4 regions of the Serratia ficaria genome follow, and region 1 is predicted to be linked to each of the others. Evidence: predicted binding sites of a transcription regulator. Region 1 holds the regulator's gene; each other region holds the start of a gene.

Region 1 (4,817 bases):
AGGTGGATAACGAACAATTCAGGATAACGCACCTGACCGGCGATCTGTACAAACTGGAGCCGACCGCGACGTTCAGCGGTTTCCCGGCAGGGCAGGCGGTGACCATCCCGATCGTCGCCGAATACTGGCAACTGTTTAAAACCGATTTCGTACCGCGCTGGTACGCCGCGTCCGGCGACGCCAAACCGAAAATTCTGCGCAATACCGATACCGAAGATCTGAGCCGCTTCGTGGCGCCCTTTACCGGCGACCAGTGGAAGCGCACCAAGGACGACAACAACGTTCTGATGACGCCGGCTTCGCGCTTTATCAACAACGCCGCGCTGAAAACCCTGCCGGCCGCCGCGCTGCGCGGCCAGATTGTGCCGACGCCGCGGGAGGTGAAGGTGCATCCGCAGGATGTCGACCTGAGCAAGGGCGTGGCGCTGGATTTGAGCGCGCTGGCCAAACCGGCGGCCGAGGCCGTAGGCCAGCGCTTCGCGCTGCTGGGCGTGGCCGCTAACGCGCAGGGCTATCCGATCAACACCGCGATCCAACCGGGCAGGTTCAAAGGCCCGCTGGCGGTGTCGGGCGCCTATGAGCTGAAAATCGGCAGGCAGGAAGCGCGCGTGATCGGCTTCGATCAGGCGGGGGTATTCAACGGGCTGCAGTCGATCCTGTCGCTGGTGCCGAGCGATGGCGGCAGCGACATCGCCACGTTGGACGCCAAAGACGCGCCGCGTTTCCCGTATCGCGGCATCTTTCTCGACGTGGCGCGCAACTTCCATCATAAAGACGCGGTGCTGCGCCTGCTGGATCAGATGGCGGCCTACAAGCTGAATAAATTCCACTTCCACCTGAGCGACGACGAAGGCTGGCGCATCGAAATCCCGGGCCTGCCTGAACTGACCGACGTCGGGGGCCGGCGCTGCCACGACCTGAGCGAAACCGCCTGCCTGCTGCCGCAGTATGGCCAGGGGCCGGAGGCATACGGCGGCTTCTTCTCCCGGCAGGACTATATCGACATCGTCAAATACGCGCAGGCGCGCCAGATTGAGGTGATCCCGGAAATCGACATGCCGGCGCACGCGCGCGCGGCGGTGGTTTCCATGGAGGCGCGTTACAAAAAACTGCATGCGGCGGGCAAAGAGCGCGAGGCCAACGAGTTCCGCCTGGTCGATCCGACCGATACTTCCAACACGACTTCGGTGCAGTACTTCAACCGCCAGAGCTATCTGAACCCGTGCCTGGACTCCTCCAAACGCTTTGTCGACAAGGTGATCGGCGAGATTGCCCAAATGCATCGAGAGGCCGGCCAGCCGTTGAACACCTGGCATTTCGGCGGTGACGAAGCGAAAAATATTCGCCTGGGGGCGGGGTATACCGATCGCCTGAAACCTGAAGCGGGCAAGGGCATAATCGACCAGAGCAAGGAAGACAAGCCCTGGGCGAAATCCCGGGTGTGCCAGGCGATGATCGAAGACGGCAAGGTGGCCGATATGGCGCATCTGCCGAGCTACTTCGGGCTGGAGGTCAGCCAACTGGTGAAGGCGCACGGCATCGGCAGAATGCAGGCCTGGCAGGATGGCCTGAAAGATGCGCAGGACGCCGGCGCGTTCGCCACGCCGCGCGTGGGCGTGAACTTCTGGGACACCCTGTACTGGGGCGGTTTCGACAGCGCCAATGACTGGGCGAACAAGGGCTACGAGGTGATCATCTCCAACCCGGATTACGTTTATATGGACTTCCCTTACGAGGTGAATCCGGACGAGCGCGGTTATTACTGGGGCACCCGCTTCAGCGACGAACGGAAGATGTTCAGCTTCGCGCCGGACAACCTGCCGCAGAACGCCGAAACCTCGGTGGACCGCGACGGCAATCGCTTCACCGCCAGAAGCGACAAACCCTGGCCGGGCGCCTACGGCATCTCCGCCCAGCTGTGGAGCGAAACCCAGCGCACCGACCCGCAAATGGAATACATGATCTTCCCGCGTTCGCTGTCGGTAGCCGAACGCGCCTGGCATCGCGCCTCCTGGGAGCAGGATTACCGGGCCGGCCGCGAGTACCGGGGCGGGAAAACGCACTTTGTCGACGGCAAGGCTCTGGATCAGGACTGGCTGCGCTTCGCCAACCTGCTCGGCCAGCGCGAGCTGGCCAAGCTGGACAAGGGCGGCGTCAGCTATCGCCTGCCGGTGCCGGGCGCGCGCGTCACCGGCGGCAAGCTGGAGGCGAATATCTCTCTGCCGGGGCTGGGCATCGAGTACTCCACCGACGGCGGTAAGCAATGGCAGCGCTATGACGCCAACGCCGGGCCGGCGGTCTCCGGCGAGGTGCTGGTGCGTGCGGTCAGCCCGGACGGCAAGCGTTACAGCCGCGCCGAGAAGGTTTAAGCCGGCTGATGCGGCCCGCTGCGTGTCGGCGGCGGGCCGAGGGTGAAGTGAGAGAAGTCGGTGGAGTTACGCCGCTGCAATTGTGGTATTTCGTCAAGTGAACCTTCCCCGGCGCTGCCGGGGCTTTTTTTCCCGCCGGCGACGGGCACAAAAAAACCGCCCTGAGGCGGTTGTTCAATCCCGGAGGATTACTTGGCGTCGTGCAGCGTATCGTCTTCGCGGCAGTCACCGGTTTCACAGTGGCCGTACAGGTACAGGCTGTGGTTGGTGAGTTTGATGCCGTGTTGCTTGGCGATGTCGCGCTGACGCGCTTCGATCGATTCATCTCTGAATTCGATCACTTTGCCGCAGTCCAGGCAGATCAGGTGATCGTGGTGGTGCTGCTGGGTCAGTTCGAATACGGACTTGCCGCCTTCGAAATTGTGACGAGTCACAATGCCCGCATCATCAAACTGGTTCAGCACGCGGTAAACCGTCGCCAGTCCGATTTCTTCGCCCATATCTATCAGTTTTTTATACAAATCTTCCGCACTGACGTGATGGCATTCCGGATTTTGCAGTACTTCCAGGATTTTGAGTCGCGGAAGCGTGACTTTTAAGCCGGCCTTCTTCAATGCGGTGTTGTTGTCAGTCATGCGGATTCAGTCCTGTTACTATGCTAATCAAGTTGAGGCGTTCTCGCCTGTGGCATCGGTCGGCACAAAGAGTTAATTGCGTCTCATTATAGAACCGGTTGCCCTAAATGGAAACCGCCGGTTGTTAACAAAGATATAATTGCACTATTGCATGGTACACATGCAACGCCTTGATGGATGGGATAAACCGATATCTCAGTCTACCGTGACGATGTGGGAAGTTACCAATATGTAGCTTCTATTGCAGCAATCCATGCTGCCGATGACGGCCCTGCTGGCCACACTATGCACTTTGCAGGGCCTTTGTTCAACCTTTAGGCAACAATGGCCTCAGCCGACGATGTCGGCCAGGCTCAGTTCTTCGACGATCTGTTTGACCCAGGCTTCGACACGTTCGTTGGTCAGCTCCGGTTGGCGATCTTCGTCGATAGCCAGGCCGATGAAGTGGTCGTCGTCCGCCAGGCCCTTGGACGCTTCGAAATGGTAGCCCTTGGTTGGCCAGTGGCCGACGATGGCGGCGCCGTGGGGTTCGATGATGTCGCGGATGGTGCCCATCGCATCACAGAAGTATTCCGCGTAGTCTTCCTGGTCGCCGCAGCCGAACAGCGCAACCAGCTTGCCGTTGAAGTCGACTTCTTCCAGCGTCGGGAAAAAGTCATCCCAGTCGCACTGCGCTTCACCGTAGTACCAGGTTGGGATACCCAGCAGCAGGATATCGAAACCTTCCAGATCCTCTTTGCTGCTTTTGGCGATGTCGTGCACTTCAGACACCTCGTCGCCAAACTGTTTCTGGAGAATTTTCTGGATCATTTTGGCAATGTTTTCGGTATTGCCAGTGTCGCTGCCAAAGAAAATGCCTACAGTAGCCATATCGCGTATAACCTTTAAATTCAATTAATTGCATTACACGATGTTAGTGCTGACCCCGCTAACACCGATTAAAATGATGCCATGGCAAAAGCCGGCCGCCGCAGTGGCGGGCGCCGTGTGGGCGCGGTCTCTTGCCGGTAAACGCCTATCATGCCAGAAATTTACCCCGGGGTTTTATCGCATTTATGCGATGCCGGAGGAGAGTAAAACGGTGTTGATCCGGCGTCATCCTTAACGCCGCGCCGCATGTGCGGCCGAAGAGATCAATGTTCTGGCTGTTCTTCCGCCAGCTGCGCCAGCAGCATTTGCTCAATGAGCTCGCTGCGGCTGATATTGCGCTGTTCCGCCAGTTTGTTCAGGGCGTCCACCGCATCCGCGTTGATTTTCAACTCCACGCGCCGCAATCCACGTACTTTATCGCGCCGCAGCTGATTGCGCTTATTGATTCTAAGCTGTTCATCGCGGGATAGCGGGTTGGTTTTCGGGCGCCCCGGACGGCGTTCATCTGCGAACAGATCCAGCGTCGTGCGATCCGTTTGTTCTTTTGCCATAGGTAGCGGTACTGCAAGGAAGTTTGCATCAAAAAGCGTTTTACACGCTTCCGGACGATTCGGTTAACACACTTCGGGCCAATAAACCCTAACCCAAATTCACCCCCGGACTGGCGTTAGCGAACACGCTGGGCAGGGCGGCAAAATTATAGCGCGCCATATTACCCCAGCAGATAGAGCAACGACAATGCTTAACTGAGCCGAAAGCGCGCTAAGCCGTTATCTTTAGCGCGTTTTTTCGCCAGCGACGGGCGTTTGTCAGGCTTCGCCGAGAAAACGGTGGATGGCGCGCAGCACCGCTTCCGGTTTTTCGGCGTGCACCCAGTGCCCGGTTCCCGCCACCACGTGCGCGCGGGCCAGCGGGAACTGGCGCGCGATGTCGGCGCGGTAAC
Region 2 (4,817 bases), 1.0 Mb from region 1:
TGTAACGGCCGCGCTGTTGGCGATGCTGTTGGGATTCATCATCTTCGGCGGCGTGAAACGGATTGCGAGTTTTGCCGGCACCGTCGTGCCGTTCATGGCGCTGGGTTATATCATCGTGGCCTGCGTGATCGTCGCGCTCAACATCGATCAACTGCCGGGTGTCATTCTGCTGGTCTGGAAGAGCGCGTTTGGTCTCGATGCCGGGTTTGGCGCCATTTTGGGGCTGGCTATCATGTGGGGAGTAAAACGCGGGGTGTATTCCAACGAGGCGGCTCAAGGGACCGGCCCGCACGCGTCTTCCGCGGCGGCGGTCAGTCACCCGGCGAAGCAAGGGCTGGTGCAGGCCTTTTCGGTTTATATCGACACGTTGTTCGTTTGTTCTGCCACCGGTTTCATGTTGCTTATTACCGGGTTGTATAACGTTCAAGGGCCGGATGGCGGCGCGCTCTATACCGGGATAGCCGGCGTTGCCGCCGGTCCCGGCTATGTGCAAACGGCGATGGAGAGCATGATGCCCGGCTTCGGCAGCTATTTTGTCGCCATTGCGCTTTTCTTTTTTGCCTTCACCACCATCGTTGCCTATTACTATATTGCCGAGACCAATATTGCCTATCTCAACCGGAAGATACATCGCCCGTGGCTTACCTTTGTGCTGAAGATCGGCTTGATGGCATCCGCCGTATACGGCACGGTCAAGACGGCTGACCTGGCATGGGGAATGGGGGATATTGGGGTGGGGCTGATGGCCTGGCTTAATATCGTCGCCATTTTGCTGCTGCGGAATACGGCTTTCGTCTGCCTGAAGGATTATGAAAAGCAGCTGGCTGAAGGTGTCGACCCGGTATTTCACCCAGAGAAGCTCGGGATCAAGCAGGCCGACTATTGGGTAGACAATCGGGCCGAGGTGAACCTGATGCGCGAGTCAGCGGGAAATATTGATGAGAATGCAAAGCTCCCCGGCAGATAACGCCTCATGGCGATAGCCCACTCTCGATGTTTCATCACGCATCGCATTCAAACCGGCTTAGGCCGGTTTTTTACAGCTGAAACGGCACCCGCTTGACGAAGTCCTTTTGGAAGGCGTTGGCTTTTTCCCAGGTGCCTTCCATCGCATATTTTTGACAGATCAGCGTCAGCGTGTGGCGCGCGAAATGGTAGCTCTGCACCCGGAACAGCTGGCAACGCTGCGGGTTGTTGATCTCGACGATCAGCCGGTTGTGCAGTTTGCTGAGCGCATGCAGGTAGCTCTCGTCGTCGCCGTTTTCCAGACACAGGTTCGCCATCGCCAGGCTGACGTTGTTGTAGCGCTTCAGGTGGTTGACGTTGCATTCCGGCCGCTTGAGGGCGGCCTCGGCCATGTAGAAGTCTACCGTGGCGTCACGCACGCTGAATTTGTAGTCATCAATCTTGCCCAGCAGCCATGCATTGATCGAAATAGTCATTTGCCCGCGCTCAAATACCAATTGAATGATAATCATTATCATATTTGCTGCTGCGTTCGCGATCAATCGTTCTGTTGAGTTTTTTATTGGCCGGCGGGGTGCAATTGCCGCGCGGCGGCCCAATATACTCAGTAGCGACTAAACTTTAATCAATGGGCGGCCTGTCGGTCCGCCCGCCGGCGCGGCCCAATGGCCGAAAATGCCGGTTATGGCCGATAAACGCATTTTTACGACAGACAAAATGCAGAAATAGGTATTTTCTATGAATGTTTAAATCGGCAAAGTTCCGCAGCGCTGTAAAGCCTGCGGGCCACCGGGGAAAGCGGTACGGTGATGCAGGATATGCAGTAAATTCATAGGGATAAAATGAGCTCCTGGCCGCCGGACCGCGCAGCGCGCCGCGACTGTCCCGCGCGCTTGCCGCACGCCGCAGCGAAAAACCGCGCCCGCGGCGGATACCCCCGCAAAACAAACGGTTGAAGTGATAATCGTTATCACTAACATATAAGCAACCCAGATTGGCTGTGGTCAAACACGAGTGTGAGGTAGACCCTATGCAAACGGAAAATGTCGGCACTTTTTCTCTGGATGAAAATGTCTGGCAAGGCATTGCGCTCAGCGACAGCGCCGTACAACAAATTACAAAACTGATGCAGCAGGATCCGCAGGTGCAAGGGCTGCAGCTGGGGGTGAAGCAATCCGGCTGCGCCGGGTTCGCTTACGTGCTGGATCTGACGCGCGAACCCGCCGAAGACGACCTGCTGTTCGAGCGCGACGGCGCCAAACTCTACGTGCCGTTGAAAGCCATGCCGTTTATCGACGGCACCACGGTGGATTTTGTCCGCGAAGGGCTGAATCAGATATTTAAATTCAATAACCCTAAAGCTCAGCATGCCTGCGGGTGCGGCGAGAGTTTTGGCGTTTGAGCGATGCAATCAACATGACACGAAGCAATGTAGAAATGCCTAATGAAGTACAGGCTTGGGTCAGCGAAGGTCGCTATAAAGAAGGTTTTTTCACCCAGCTGGCCACCGATGAGTTAGCCAAAGGCATCAACGAAGACGTGGTGCGGGCGATCTCGGCCAAGCGCAATGAGCCGGAGTGGATGCTCGAATTCCGCCTCGAAGCCTATCGCGCCTGGCTGCAGATGGAAGAGCCGCACTGGCTGAAGGCCAACTACGATCGCCTGAACTATCAGGATTACAGCTATTACTCGGCGCCGTCCTGCGGCAGCTGCGACGACGCCTGCGGCTCGCAGCCCGGCGCGGAGCAGCAGCCGGGTGCCGCCACCGACAGCGGTTATTTGACCAGCGAAGTGGAACTGGCGTTCAACCAGCTGGGCGTGCCGGTGCGCGAGGGCAGCGAAGTGGCGGTCGACGCCATCTTCGACTCGGTTTCCGTCGCCACCACCTACCGCGAAAAGCTGGCGGAGAGCGGGGTGATCTTCTGCTCGTTCGGCGAAGCCATTCAGGAATACCCGGATCTGGTGCGCCGGTACCTGGGCCGCGTGGTGCCGTCCAACGATAACTTCTTCGCCGCGCTGAACGCCGCCGTGGCCTCGGACGGCACCTTCGTCTACGTGCCGAAGGGCGTGCGCTGCCCGATGGAGCTGTCGACCTACTTCCGCATCAACGCCGCCAAAACCGGCCAGTTCGAACGCACCATTCTGATCGCCGACGAGGGCAGCTACGTCAGCTATATCGAGGGCTGTTCCGCGCCGGTGCGCGACAGCTACCAGCTGCACGCGGCGGTGGTGGAGGTGATCCTGCACAAGGACGCCGAGGTGAAATATTCGACGGTGCAGAACTGGTTCTCCGGCGGCGAGAGCAAGGGCGGCATTCTGAACTTCGTCACCAAGCGTGCGCTGTGTGAAGGCGCCGGCTCCAAAATGTCCTGGACCCAGTCGGAAACCGGCTCGGCGATCACCTGGAAATACCCGAGCGTGATCCTGCAGGGCGACAACTCGATCGGCGAATTCTTCTCGGTGGCGCTGACCAGCGGCCATCAGCAGGCGGATACCGGCACCAAGATGATCCACATCGGCAAAAACACCAAGTCGACCATCATCGCCAAAGGCATCTCCGCCGGACACAGCGAGAATACCTACCGCGGCCTGGTGAAAATCCTGCCGGGGGCGGAAAACGCCCGCAATTTCACCCAGTGCGACTCGATGCTGATCGGGCCGGACAGCGGCGCCCATACCTTCCCGTACGTCGAGGCGCGCAATAACAGCGCCCAGCTGGAGCATGAGGCCACCACCTCGAAGATCGGCGACGATCAGCTGTTTTACTGCCTGCAGCGCGGCATCAGCGAAGACGACGCCATCTCGATGATCGTCAACGGCTTCTGTAAGGACGTTTTCTCCGAGCTGCCGCTGGAGTTCGCCGTCGAGGCGCAGAAACTTCTGGCCATCAGCCTGGAACACAGCGTGGGCTAACCGCCGAAATTTTAGCGCAACAGCGCTACCTGAGGACACAGCATGTTAAGTATCAAGAATTTGAAAGTCAGCGTGGAAGGCAACGAGATCCTCAAGGGATTGGACCTGGAGATCAAACCGGGTGAAGTGCACGCCATCATGGGGCCGAACGGCTCGGGCAAGAGCACGCTGTCCGCTACGCTGGCCGGGCGCGAAGAGTATGAAGTGACCGAAGGCGACGTCAGCTTCAAGGGCAAGGATCTGCTGGAGCTGGATCCGGAAGATCGCGCCGGTGAAGGGGTGTTTCTGGCGTTCCAGTATCCGGTGGAAATTCCCGGCGTCAGCAACCACTTCTTCCTGCAGACCTCGGTCAACGCGGTGCGCAAATATCGCCAGCAGGAGCCGCTGGACCGCTTCGACTTCGCCGATTTTATCGAAGAGAAAATCGCGCTGCTGGATATGCCGCCCGATCTGCTGACCCGCTCGGTCAACGTCGGCTTTTCCGGCGGTGAGAAAAAACGCAACGACATCCTGCAAATGGCGGCGCTGGAGCCGGATTTGTGCATCCTGGATGAAACCGATTCCGGCCTGGACATCGACGCGCTCAAGATCGTCGCCAACGGCGTCAACTCGCTGCGCGACGGCAAACGCGCGTTCATTATCGTCACCCACTATCAGCGCATTCTGGATTACATCAAGCCGGACTACGTACACGTGTTGTCCCAGGGACGCATCGTTAAATCCGGCGATTTCTCGCTGGTGAAACAGCTGGAGGAGCAGGGTTATGGCTGGCTTGCCGACGAACAATAATTCACGCGCGCTGCAGCAGTTGTACAGCCTGTTTGAAGCCCGCGGCGGCGAACACTCCGCCCATGCGCTGGCGCACTGGCAGCAGGCGCTGCGCCTGGGCTGGCCGACGCGCAAGCATGAGAACTGGAAATACACGCCGCTGGAAGGAT
Region 3 (4,817 bases), 1.3 Mb from region 1:
CCATCTGGTTGCCGGCCGGCGTCCAGCTGCCGGCGAAGATCCAGCAGCCGCTGGCGGTGGTGCCGTCGTCGCGCAGCTGAGCGAAGGAGCTGAGCTGCTCGCCTTTTTTCACCAGCACCTTGCCGTCGGCGTCGAGCAGGTCCGCCAGCGCCTTGCCGTTGCTTTCCTGCGCCACTTCTTCGGCGGCGGGGTTGTCCGGCGTCAGGTAATCCCAGGTCATGTTCAGCACCTGTTCCGGCACCGCACCGCCGTCGCGCGCGTACATCTCGCGCAGGCGGGTGAAGATGCCCGCCAGGATTTCCCCGTCGTTCAGCGCTTCGCCCGGGGCGTCGGCGCCCTTCCAGTGCCACTGCAGCCAGCGGCCGGAGTTGACGATGGAGCCGTTTTCTTCGGCAAAGCAGGTGGACGGCAGGCGGAACACTTCGGTCTGGATCGCCGACGGGTCGACGTCGTTGAACTCGCCGTGGTTCTGCCAGAAGTTGGAGGTCTCGGTGTTCAGCGGATCGATGGTCACCAGGAACTTCAGCCTGGACAGCGACGCCACCACCTTGTTCTTGTTCGGGAACGAGGCCACCGGGTTGAAGCCCTGGCAGAAGTAGCCGTTGACCTTGCCTTGCGACATCATCTCGAAGTACTGCAGCACGTCGTAGCCTTTGTCCCACTTCGGCAGCCAGTCGAAGCCCCAGTCGTTGTCCTTCTGCGCCTTGTCGCCGTAGAAGCTCTTCATCATGCTGACGAAGAATTTCGGGTAGTTGCCCCAGTAGTTCACCTGGCCCGGCAGCAGCGCCTTCGGCGTGTTGGCCTTCAGATAGGTGTCGAGATCCGTCTGCTTCTCCGACGGCAGCGTCATGTAGCCCGGCAGGCTCTGCGACAGCAGGCCCAGATCGGTCAGCCCCTGAATGTTGGAGTGGCCGCGCAGCGCGTTGACGCCGCCGCCCGCCATGCCCATGTTGCCGAGCAGCAGCTGGATCATCGCCATGGTGCGGATGTTCTGCGCGCCGACCGAGTGCTGTGTCCAGCCCAGGGCGTACAGGAACGACGCGGTTTTATCCGCCACGCAGGTTTCGGCGATGTATTCGCACACCTGCAGGAAATCGTCCTTCGGCGTGCCGCAAATGTTGGTCACCACCTCCGGCGTGTAGCGGCTGACGTGCTGCTTGAGCAGGTTCCACACGCAGCGCGGATCCTGCAGCGTGACGTCGCGCTTGGCGTAGCCGTTCTCGTCGAACTGATAGTTCCAGGTGGTTTTGTCGTATTGGCGGTTTTCCGCGTCGTAGCCGCTGAACAGGCCGTCGTCGAAGGCAAAGTCTTCCCGCACCAGCAGGCTGGCGTTGGTATAGGCCTCGACGTACTCGCGGTTGATCTTGTTGTTGGTCATCAGGTACAGCAGGACGCCCGACAGGAAAGCGATGTCGGTCCCGGAACGGATTGGCGTGTAAAAATCCGCCACCGATGCGGTACGGGTAAAGCGCGGATCGATGACGATCAGCTTGGCTTTATTGTGAATTTTGGCTTCCATCGCCCAGCGGAACCCCACCGGATGCGCTTCCGCCGCATTACCGCCCATGACGATAATCAGATTCGCGTTCTTGATATCAACCCAGTGGTTGGTCATCGCACCGCGACCAAATGTTGGAGCAAGACTTGCTACCGTTGGTCCGTGTCAGACACGCGCCTGGTTGTCTACGGCAAGCATGCCGAGAGCGCGACTAAATTTTTGCGACAGATAACCGGTTTCGTTGCTGGCGGCCGAGGCGCACAGCATGCCGGTGCTCAGCCAACGGTTGACGGTAACGCCCTGTTCGTTGGTTTTGACGAAGTTGGCGTCGCGGTCTTCCTTCATCAGCGTGGCGATGCGGGTGAAGGCGTCGTCCCAGCTGATGCGCTGCCATTTGTCTGAGCCTGGCGCACGGTATTCCGGGTACTTGAGGCGGCTTTCACTGTGGATGAAATCAACCAGGCCGGCGCCTTTCGGGCAAAGCGCGCCGCGGTTTACCGGGTGATCCGGGTCCCCTTCGATGTGAAAAATGCTTTCTTTGGCGTTTTTGGCGCCATCGCCAAGGCTGTACATCAACAGCCCACAGCCGACGGAACAATACGTACAGGTATTACGGGTTTCACGGGCGCGCAGCAGCTTGTACTGCCGGGTCTCCGCCAACGCCACTTCCGGGGCAAAGCCCAGCGCGGCCACCGTCGTTCCTGCCATACCGCCAGCGCAGATCTTAAAGAACTGCCTTCTGCTGACCTGCATGGGGATCTCCTTTCACTCTCGATTGTCACATTGTTTCAAATGGCGCATTCCCCCATCAAGCGGGAAGCGCGAATGTCACTGTTGTTATGATTGCTGCAAGACGGCGATAATATTACCACAGCGTACTTGTGGTTGTTACAAATCGGTGCCGGTAAAGTGAACACTATAGCCCCGGAGGCGCACATAAATGTGATCCGCTTCACACGGAGGCCCGATGCCCGGCGCACGACAGTAACAGTATAGAGAGTAACCAACATCGCCGCGGTTCGGTGATGCAAATAGAGCTGTCGCGCTGCAGATCGGGCCGCTGTCTGTTCGCCGGTCGGAATTAACCATTTACTTTGTAGGGCATTGATAATCATTTTCAATATCATTTAATTAACTATAATGATCCGACTGCTTACGCGGTGCTCGCACCTTGCGCCGCCCATACACCACTGGAGATGATGATTATGAGTTATTCACTGCCATCCCTGCCGTACGCCTACGACGCACTGGAACCGCATTTCGACAAGCAGACGATGGAAATCCATCACACCAAACACCATCAGACTTACGTCAACAACGCCAACACCGTGCTGGAAGCTTACCCGGAACTGGCTCAATACGGCGTTGAAGAACTGATCCAGGATCTGGATAAAGTGCCTGCCGACAAGCGCACCTTCATGCGCAACAACGCCGGCGGCCACGCCAACCACAGCTTCTTCTGGAAAAACCTGAAAACCGGCACCACCCTGGGCGGCGATCTGAAAGCGGCCATCGAGCGCGATTTCGGCAGCGTTGAGAAATTCCAGGAAGAGTTCGAGAAGGCGGCGGCCACCCGCTTCGGTTCAGGCTGGGCCTGGCTGGTGCTGAAAGGCGACAAACTGGCCGTGGTGTCTACCGCCAACCAGGACAGCCCGCTGATGGGCGAAGCCGTTGCCGGCGCTTCAGGCTTCCCGATCATTGGCCTGGACGTGTGGGAACACGCTTACTACCTGAAATACCAGAACAAACGCCCAGACTACATCAAGGCATTCTGGAACGTGGTTAACTGGGACGAGGCCGCAGCGCGCTTCGCCGCGAAGAAGTAATTCGCGTTATCCCCTGAAGATGCCCGCTGATGCGGGCATTTTTTTGCCGAAAATCCGCTAAAGTTTGACCACCCTTTGCCGATGGTTTGTTCAATCGACGTTCGCCCGGAAAGGAAAAAGACTATGGCGGCATTGCACACATCGGCAGGAAAATTCATTCATCTCACCGTGGGTAAAAAGCTCGGCCTCGGCTTTGCGCTGTTGCTGCTGCTGGCGGTCACCATCGCCGGCACCGGGGCGCAGTACCTGCACATTATCGAGTCCCGCGCCGATCGCATCGACTTCAGCAACCGGTTGAACGACGAGATCAATCAGGCCAAATATAACCGCGCGATGTTCGGCCAGACCTATCAACCGGAATATCTGCACAGCAACCGCGCCAACATCGAAAACGCCGTCAAACTGATCGGCCAGGGGCAAGACCTGGACTGGGACCCGCAGAGCCGCAAGGACCTGCAGCGGCTGGTGACGTTGATCGGCGAATATCAGCAGCAGCAAAACGCCTTCGAGCGGGCGGTGGCGGCGAAAGACGCGGTGCGCCAGAGCTGGAACATGTCTGAGGTGCAGGCCAGCCTGAGCCAGCTGGAGCGGCAGCTCACCAACGGCGATCTGCAGCTGGCGTTCATCCAGCTGAACCAGAAGCTGACCCAGGTGCGCTACGGCGCGCGCGGCCTGCTGCTGAGCCTGGATCAGCAAGCCGAAGCGCCGCTGATGGCCGCCATCGATGAGGCGCGCGACGCCGCCGGCGCCCTGAGCCGCCGGGTTAGCGATGCGCAGCGCCCCCAGCTGCAGCCGCTGCTGACCGCGCTCGACGATTACAAGAAGCGCATCGCCGCCTACCTGCCGGCCTATCAGCAGGAACAGCAGCTCAGCCGGCAGCTGGGCGAAAGCGCCCGACAGATCGGCACGCTGGTCAACGCCTTTATGCAGGATGAGCTGGCGCAGACCCACAGCGACATCAATCTGGCGCAGCTGCAGATGGGCGTCACCACCCTGATCGCCATCGTCGCCGGGGTGCTGATCGCCTGGCGCATCACGCTGCAAATCACCCGCCCGCTGCACAGCACCCTGGCGATGGCGGAACGCATCGCCAGCGGCGACCTGCGCCAGGCGCAGACCAGCCACCGCCGCGACGAACTCGGCCAGTTGCTCAACGCGGTGGCGGCGATGAGCCAGAACCTGCGCGATATGATCGAGAAGATCCAGATGGGCGTCAGCCAGGTGTCCACCGCCGCGGCGGAGATCGCCGCCGGCAATACCGATCTGTCTTCACGCACCGAGCAGCAGGCGGCCGCGGTGGAAGAAACCGCCGCCAGCATGGAACAGCTGACCGCCACGGTGAAACAGAACGCCGATAACGCCCACCACGCCAATCAACTGGCCACCGACGCTTCGCAAACCGCGCAGCAGGGCGGCAAGCTGGTGGAGAGCGTGGTCAGCACCATGCGCGACATTTCCAGCAGCTCTCAGCGGATCGCCGAAATTACCACCCT
Region 4 (4,817 bases), 2.1 Mb from region 1:
GGCGATGACGTTGCATTGGGACGGCGAGCTGCTGCGCCTGACGCGCCGCAACCTGCGCAGCGGCCAGCCGGAACACCGCTACTGGCGCGGCGAAGTCACGCATCTGCAGTTGCTGTTCGACCGTTCCAGCGTGGAGATTTTTATCAACCGCGGCGCGGCGGTAATGAGCGCGCGCTATTTCCCGGGGCCCGAGCCGCTGCTGCGCATGAGCGGTGACGGCGCTCTGGCGCTGGAACACTGGCCGCTGACGCCATGCATGCTAGAATGACGCATCCCCCGATGAACTCAGATGCCGTCAGTGAAAAAAAATAAACGCATAACCATCAGTGATATCGCCGCGCTGGCTGGGGTATCGAAATCGACCGCCAGCCTGGTGCTCAACGGCCGCAGCAAGGAATACCGGGTGTCTGACGACACCCGCGATCGCATTCTGGCGCTGGCCAATGAACACCATTATCAGCCCAGCTTCCACGCCCGCTCGCTGCGTTCCAATCGCAGCCATACGCTGGGGTTGGTGGTGCCGGAAGTCACCAACTACGGGTTTGCGGTGATTTCACGCGAGCTGGAAACCCTGTGCCGCGAGGCCGGGCTGCAGCTGCTGATCGCCTGCACCGACGAGAATCCGGCGCAGGAGATGATGGCGGTGAACAGCCTGGTGCAGCGCCAGGTCGACGGCCTGATCGTCGCCTCCAGCCAGCTCAACGATGCGGAATACCAGAAGATCAACGCCGGGCTGCCGGTGGTGCAGATGGACCGCCTGATCGCCGGTTCGTCGCTGCCGCTGGTGATCACCGACTCGCTGAGCTCGACCGCCGCGCTGGTGGAAAACGTGGCGCGCCAGCACCCGGACGAATTTTATTTTCTCGGCGGCCAGCCGCGCATTTCGCCGACCCGCGATCGCCTGGCCGGCTACCAGCTCGGCCTGGAGCGCGCCGGGGTGAACGGCAAGCCGGAGTGGATCATCAACGGCAACTACCACCCCAGCTCGGGCTACGAGATGTTCGCCCAGCTGTGCGCGCAGCTGGGGCGGCCGCCAAAGGCGCTGTTCACCGCCGCCTGCGGCCTGCTGGAAGGGGTGCTGCGCTACCTTAACCAGCATCAGCTGATGGACAGCGACATTCACCTGTGCAGCTTCGACGACCACTACCTGTTCGACTGCATGACGCTCAAGATCGACACTGTGGCGCAGGACTGCCGCGCGCTGGCTCAGCACAGCTTCGACATGGTCAGCGCCCTGATCGACGAACGGCCGCTGGAGCAGAGCGCGCTCTATCTGCCCGGCAGCATTCACTGGCGCCATGCCGGTTCGAAGGCGCTGCTGAACAGCCGCTGATCCCCGGCAATAAAAAAAGGGCGCCTGAGCGCCCTTTTCAATGCGACCGGCCCGCTATCTGGCGGCGCCTTCCATGCCCACCAGCCCCACTTTCAGGTAGCCGGCCTTGCGCAGGGTGTCCATCACGCTCATCAGCGTTTCATAGTCCACGCTCTTGTCGGCCTGGAAGAAGATGGTGGTCTCTTTATTCGCCTGGGTGCGTTGATCCAGCACCGACGTCAGCTGCTCGGCATTGACCGGCTGGTCGCCGACATACAGCTGCTTGTCGGCTTTCACCGACAGGAATACCGGCTTCTCCGGCCGCGGCTGCGGCTTGGCGGAGGAGGCCGGCAGATCGACGCGAATATCTACCGTTGCCAGCGGCGCGGCCACCATAAAGATGATCAACAGCACCAGCATGACGTCGATAAACGGCGTCACGTTGATTTCATGCAGTTCGCCGCTGTCGTCCAGATCTTCATTTAAGCGCATCGCCATAAATCACCCCACCCGCAGTTGGTGTGCGTGCTGCGAGCGTTTGGCTTCCGCCGTCGCCGCCAGGTCCAGATCGCGGCCCTGCAGCAGCATCACCTGCGCCGCCACGTCGCCAACCTGCGCGCGATGGCCGCCGATGACGCGAGCGAAGATGTTGTAGATAACCACCGCCGGGATAGCCGCAACCAGGCCCAGCGCGGTCGCCAGCAGCGCTTCCGCGATGCCGGGCGCCACCACCGCCAGGTTGGTGGTCTGCGAGTGGGCGATGCCGATAAAGCTGTTCATGATGCCCCAAACTGTGCCGAACAGGCCGACGAACGGCGAGATGGCGCCGATGGTGGCCAGGAAGCCGTTGCCGCGGCCCATGTTGCGGCTGTAGGCCGCCACGCGGCGTTCGAGGCGGAAACCGGTGCGTTCCTTGATGCCGTTGTTGTCGTTGGATCCCGCCGACAGCTCCAGCTCGTTTTGCGCGTCGTTCAGCAACACTGCGCTGATGCTCTCTTCGGCGAAGTTCTGCGCCAGTTCGGACGCCTCATCCAGCGAGCGCGCGTCGGCCAGCGCCAGCTGTTCGCGGCGCAGACGGCGCTTGGCGCGAAACAGTTCGCTGCCCTTGGAGAACAGAATGGTCCAGGTGACGATAGACGCCAGCACCAGGCCGATCATCACCGCTTTCACCACGATGTCGGCGTGCTGGTACATGCCCCAGACGGACAGATCCATGCCGCGGGTTTCCGGCGGCTGGAGGGTTGGCGCCGGGTTCGGCGGGGTGAGGTTCTCAGGCGCTGCGGCGGCGGGCGCGGAACCCGGCGCAACGCTTTCGGTAACGGCAGGATTGGCCGCCGGCGCCGCCTGTGCGCCGCCCACCAGACCCACCACCAATACCATTGAAGCGATCAGGCTGCGGCCGAACGCCTTGCCCCATTGCGCCCGGCCCTGGCCGAACGATCCTTGATTTAAATTCTTGCCAGCCGTTTTCACGCTGTGCCTCCACCCGTTACCGATCGAAATTAAGGAATAGTTCAGCGTGCGATCATATCAAACCAATCAGGGATTGATAGTGGTTCTCATTATTATTTACCAAATAACTGCCAATCCGCCAAGATCCGTCGCCCGTCGCCGCGCCGACGACGAAACCATGTTTTAATTTTGTGATGCAGTTTTATAAATTATTAAAACATTGTTTTGATAATGTGACGACCTTCATTCAATCAACACGCGGACCGATGCCGCGCCGCCATTTTATCTATGCTGAGACAACCGTTTCTGGGCGCGCCACGGCTTCCACATCTCCTCTGGCACCAAGCCAAGGGCGCACGACAATCCTTCACCCGCAGGAGTTACCCAAATGAAAATAAAACGGCCGTTGCTCGCACTCTCGCTGGCCTGTTCCACGCTGATGGCTTCCACCGCCGCGCTGGGGCAGGTGATTAAGGTGGCGGAGGTGCAGCCCGCCGGCTACCCCACGGTGGTCGCGTTGCAGCATATGGGCGATAAGCTGAAGCAGGCCACCGACGGCCGGCTGGAGATCAAGGTTTTTGCCGGCGGCGTGCTGGGGGATGAGGACCAAACGCTGCAGCAGGTGCAAATTGGCGCCATCGACATGATCCGCGTCTCTCTGGCGCCGGTGACCACCATTGCGCCGGAAACCGGCGTGCTGACCCTGCCCTATATCTTCCGCGACGAGCAGCATATGCATAAGGTGCTGGACGGCGACATCGGCCAGGAAATCGCCGCGCGCCTGACCGCCGATCCCAAGGCGCGCATGGTGTTCCTCGGCTGGACCGACGCCGGGGTGCGCAACATGATCACCAAGCGGCCGATCAACAAGCCGGAAGATTTGCAAGGCATAAAGATCCGGGTGCAAAACAGCGCGATCTCGCTGGCGACCCTGAAAGCCATGGGGGCCAATCCGGTGGCGATGGGGGTCAGCGAAGTGTTCAGCGGCATGCAGACCGGCGTGGTGGACGGCACCGAAAACAACCCGCCAACCTTCGTCGCTCATAATTATCTGCCGGTCGCCAAGTACTACACCCTGACCGGCCACTTTATCCAACCGGAAATGATGCTGTTCTCCAAAGCCCGCTGGGACAAGCTCTCCGCCGCCGATCAACAGCTGCTGCTGAAGTTGGGCAAAGAGGCGCAGGCCGAAGAGCGCACGCTGTGGGCCAGCTACAACCAGCAGTCGCTGGACAAGATGAAAACCAGCGGCGTGCACTTCCAGCCTATCGATCGCAATGACTTTATTCAGGCCACCCAGCCGGTGCGCGAACAATACGGCAAGGGCCATGAGGACCTGCTTAAACGCATCGCCGCCGTGGAGTAAACGGCCCTTTGCGCGGCGGCGCCTTTCACCGCTGCGCGACACAGCATCAGGTAAACGCTTATGTCACGCCTCTATTCTGGAACCATGGACTTGCTGTATCTGCTCTCCATGCTGATCGCCGGCCTGGCGTTGCTGATCATGGTGATCATCATCCCGATCGGCATTTTTGCCCGCTATGCGTTGAACAGCGCCCTCTCCTGGCCGGAGCCGGTGGCGATTATTTGCATGGTGATTTTTACCTTTATCGGCGCTTCGGTGGGGCTGCGCGCCGGCGCGCATATCTGCGTGTCGATGGTGACGGATCGCTTGCCGCCGGGCGGGCAGCGGCTGTTTCGCTTACTCAGCGATCTGCTGATGTGCGCCACCTGCCTGCTGATTTTCTTCGCCAGCTACAGCCTGTGCCGCGACATGTGGCAACAGCCGTTAGCCTCGCTGCCGGCGGTGACCTATGGGGAAACCTACCTGCCCATTCCGATCGGCGCCGTCATCACCCTGCTGTTTGTCATCGAGCGGATGGTGTGGGGCGAACAGACCCACCGTCCGCTGGTGATGCTCGGCAACACCCACTAACCGGAGCCGCACCATGGACGCATTGATTTTGATCGGCAGCATGCTGCTGTTGCTGATGCTGGGTTTCCCCGTGGCCTTCGCCGTCGGACTGAGCGCCTTCATCGGCGCCTGGTGGAT

What was found. The regulator Fur, encoded in region 1, represses iron uptake genes when iron is present. The targets are predictions, from matches to a motif close to ATAATAATGAGAACNACTATCAA.
Region 2: the regulator Fur is predicted to act here: its motif matches at 1,924-1,946, upstream of sufA (Fe-S cluster assembly scaffold SufA).
Region 3: the regulator Fur is predicted to act here: its motif matches at 2,603-2,625, upstream of sodA (superoxide dismutase [Mn]).
Region 4: the regulator Fur is predicted to act here: its motif matches at 2,859-2,881, upstream of exbB (tol-pal system-associated acyl-CoA thioesterase).

Annotation. Positions count from the first base shown of each region.
Region 1 is NZ_LT906479.1:1,358,362-1,363,178, forward strand. Features, by position in the region: gene CKW09_RS06430 (beta-N-acetylhexosaminidase) at 1-2,369, shown strand, start outside; gene fur (ferric iron uptake transcriptional regulator) at 2,558-3,004, opposite strand; gene fldA (flavodoxin FldA) at 3,335-3,874, opposite strand; gene ybfE (LexA regulated protein) at 4,138-4,425, opposite strand; gene ybfF (esterase) at 4,684-4,817, opposite strand, start outside.
Region 2 is NZ_LT906479.1:2,363,813-2,368,629, forward strand. Features, by position in the region: gene CKW09_RS11180 (alanine/glycine:cation symporter family protein) at 1-967, shown strand, start outside; gene CKW09_RS11185 (hypothetical protein) at 1,038-1,442, opposite strand; gene sufA (Fe-S cluster assembly scaffold SufA) at 1,997-2,368, shown strand; gene sufB (Fe-S cluster assembly protein SufB) at 2,383-3,879, shown strand; gene sufC (Fe-S cluster assembly ATPase SufC) at 3,922-4,668, shown strand; gene sufD (Fe-S cluster assembly protein SufD) at 4,643-4,817, shown strand, end outside.
Region 3 is NZ_LT906479.1:52,444-57,260, reverse strand. Features, by position in the region: gene fdnG (formate dehydrogenase-N subunit alpha) at 1-2,251, opposite strand, end outside; gene sodA (superoxide dismutase [Mn]) at 2,704-3,324, shown strand; gene CKW09_RS00230 (methyl-accepting chemotaxis protein) at 3,448-4,817, shown strand, end outside.
Region 4 is NZ_LT906479.1:4,488,383-4,493,199, forward strand. Features, by position in the region: gene CKW09_RS21025 (sucrose-6-phosphate hydrolase) at 1-268, shown strand, start outside; gene CKW09_RS21030 (LacI family DNA-binding transcriptional regulator) at 290-1,333, shown strand; gene exbD (TonB system transport protein ExbD) at 1,388-1,810, opposite strand; gene exbB (tol-pal system-associated acyl-CoA thioesterase) at 1,814-2,785, opposite strand; gene CKW09_RS21045 (TRAP transporter substrate-binding protein) at 3,153-4,130, shown strand; gene CKW09_RS21050 (TRAP transporter small permease) at 4,191-4,700, shown strand; gene CKW09_RS21055 (TRAP transporter large permease) at 4,714-4,817, shown strand, end outside.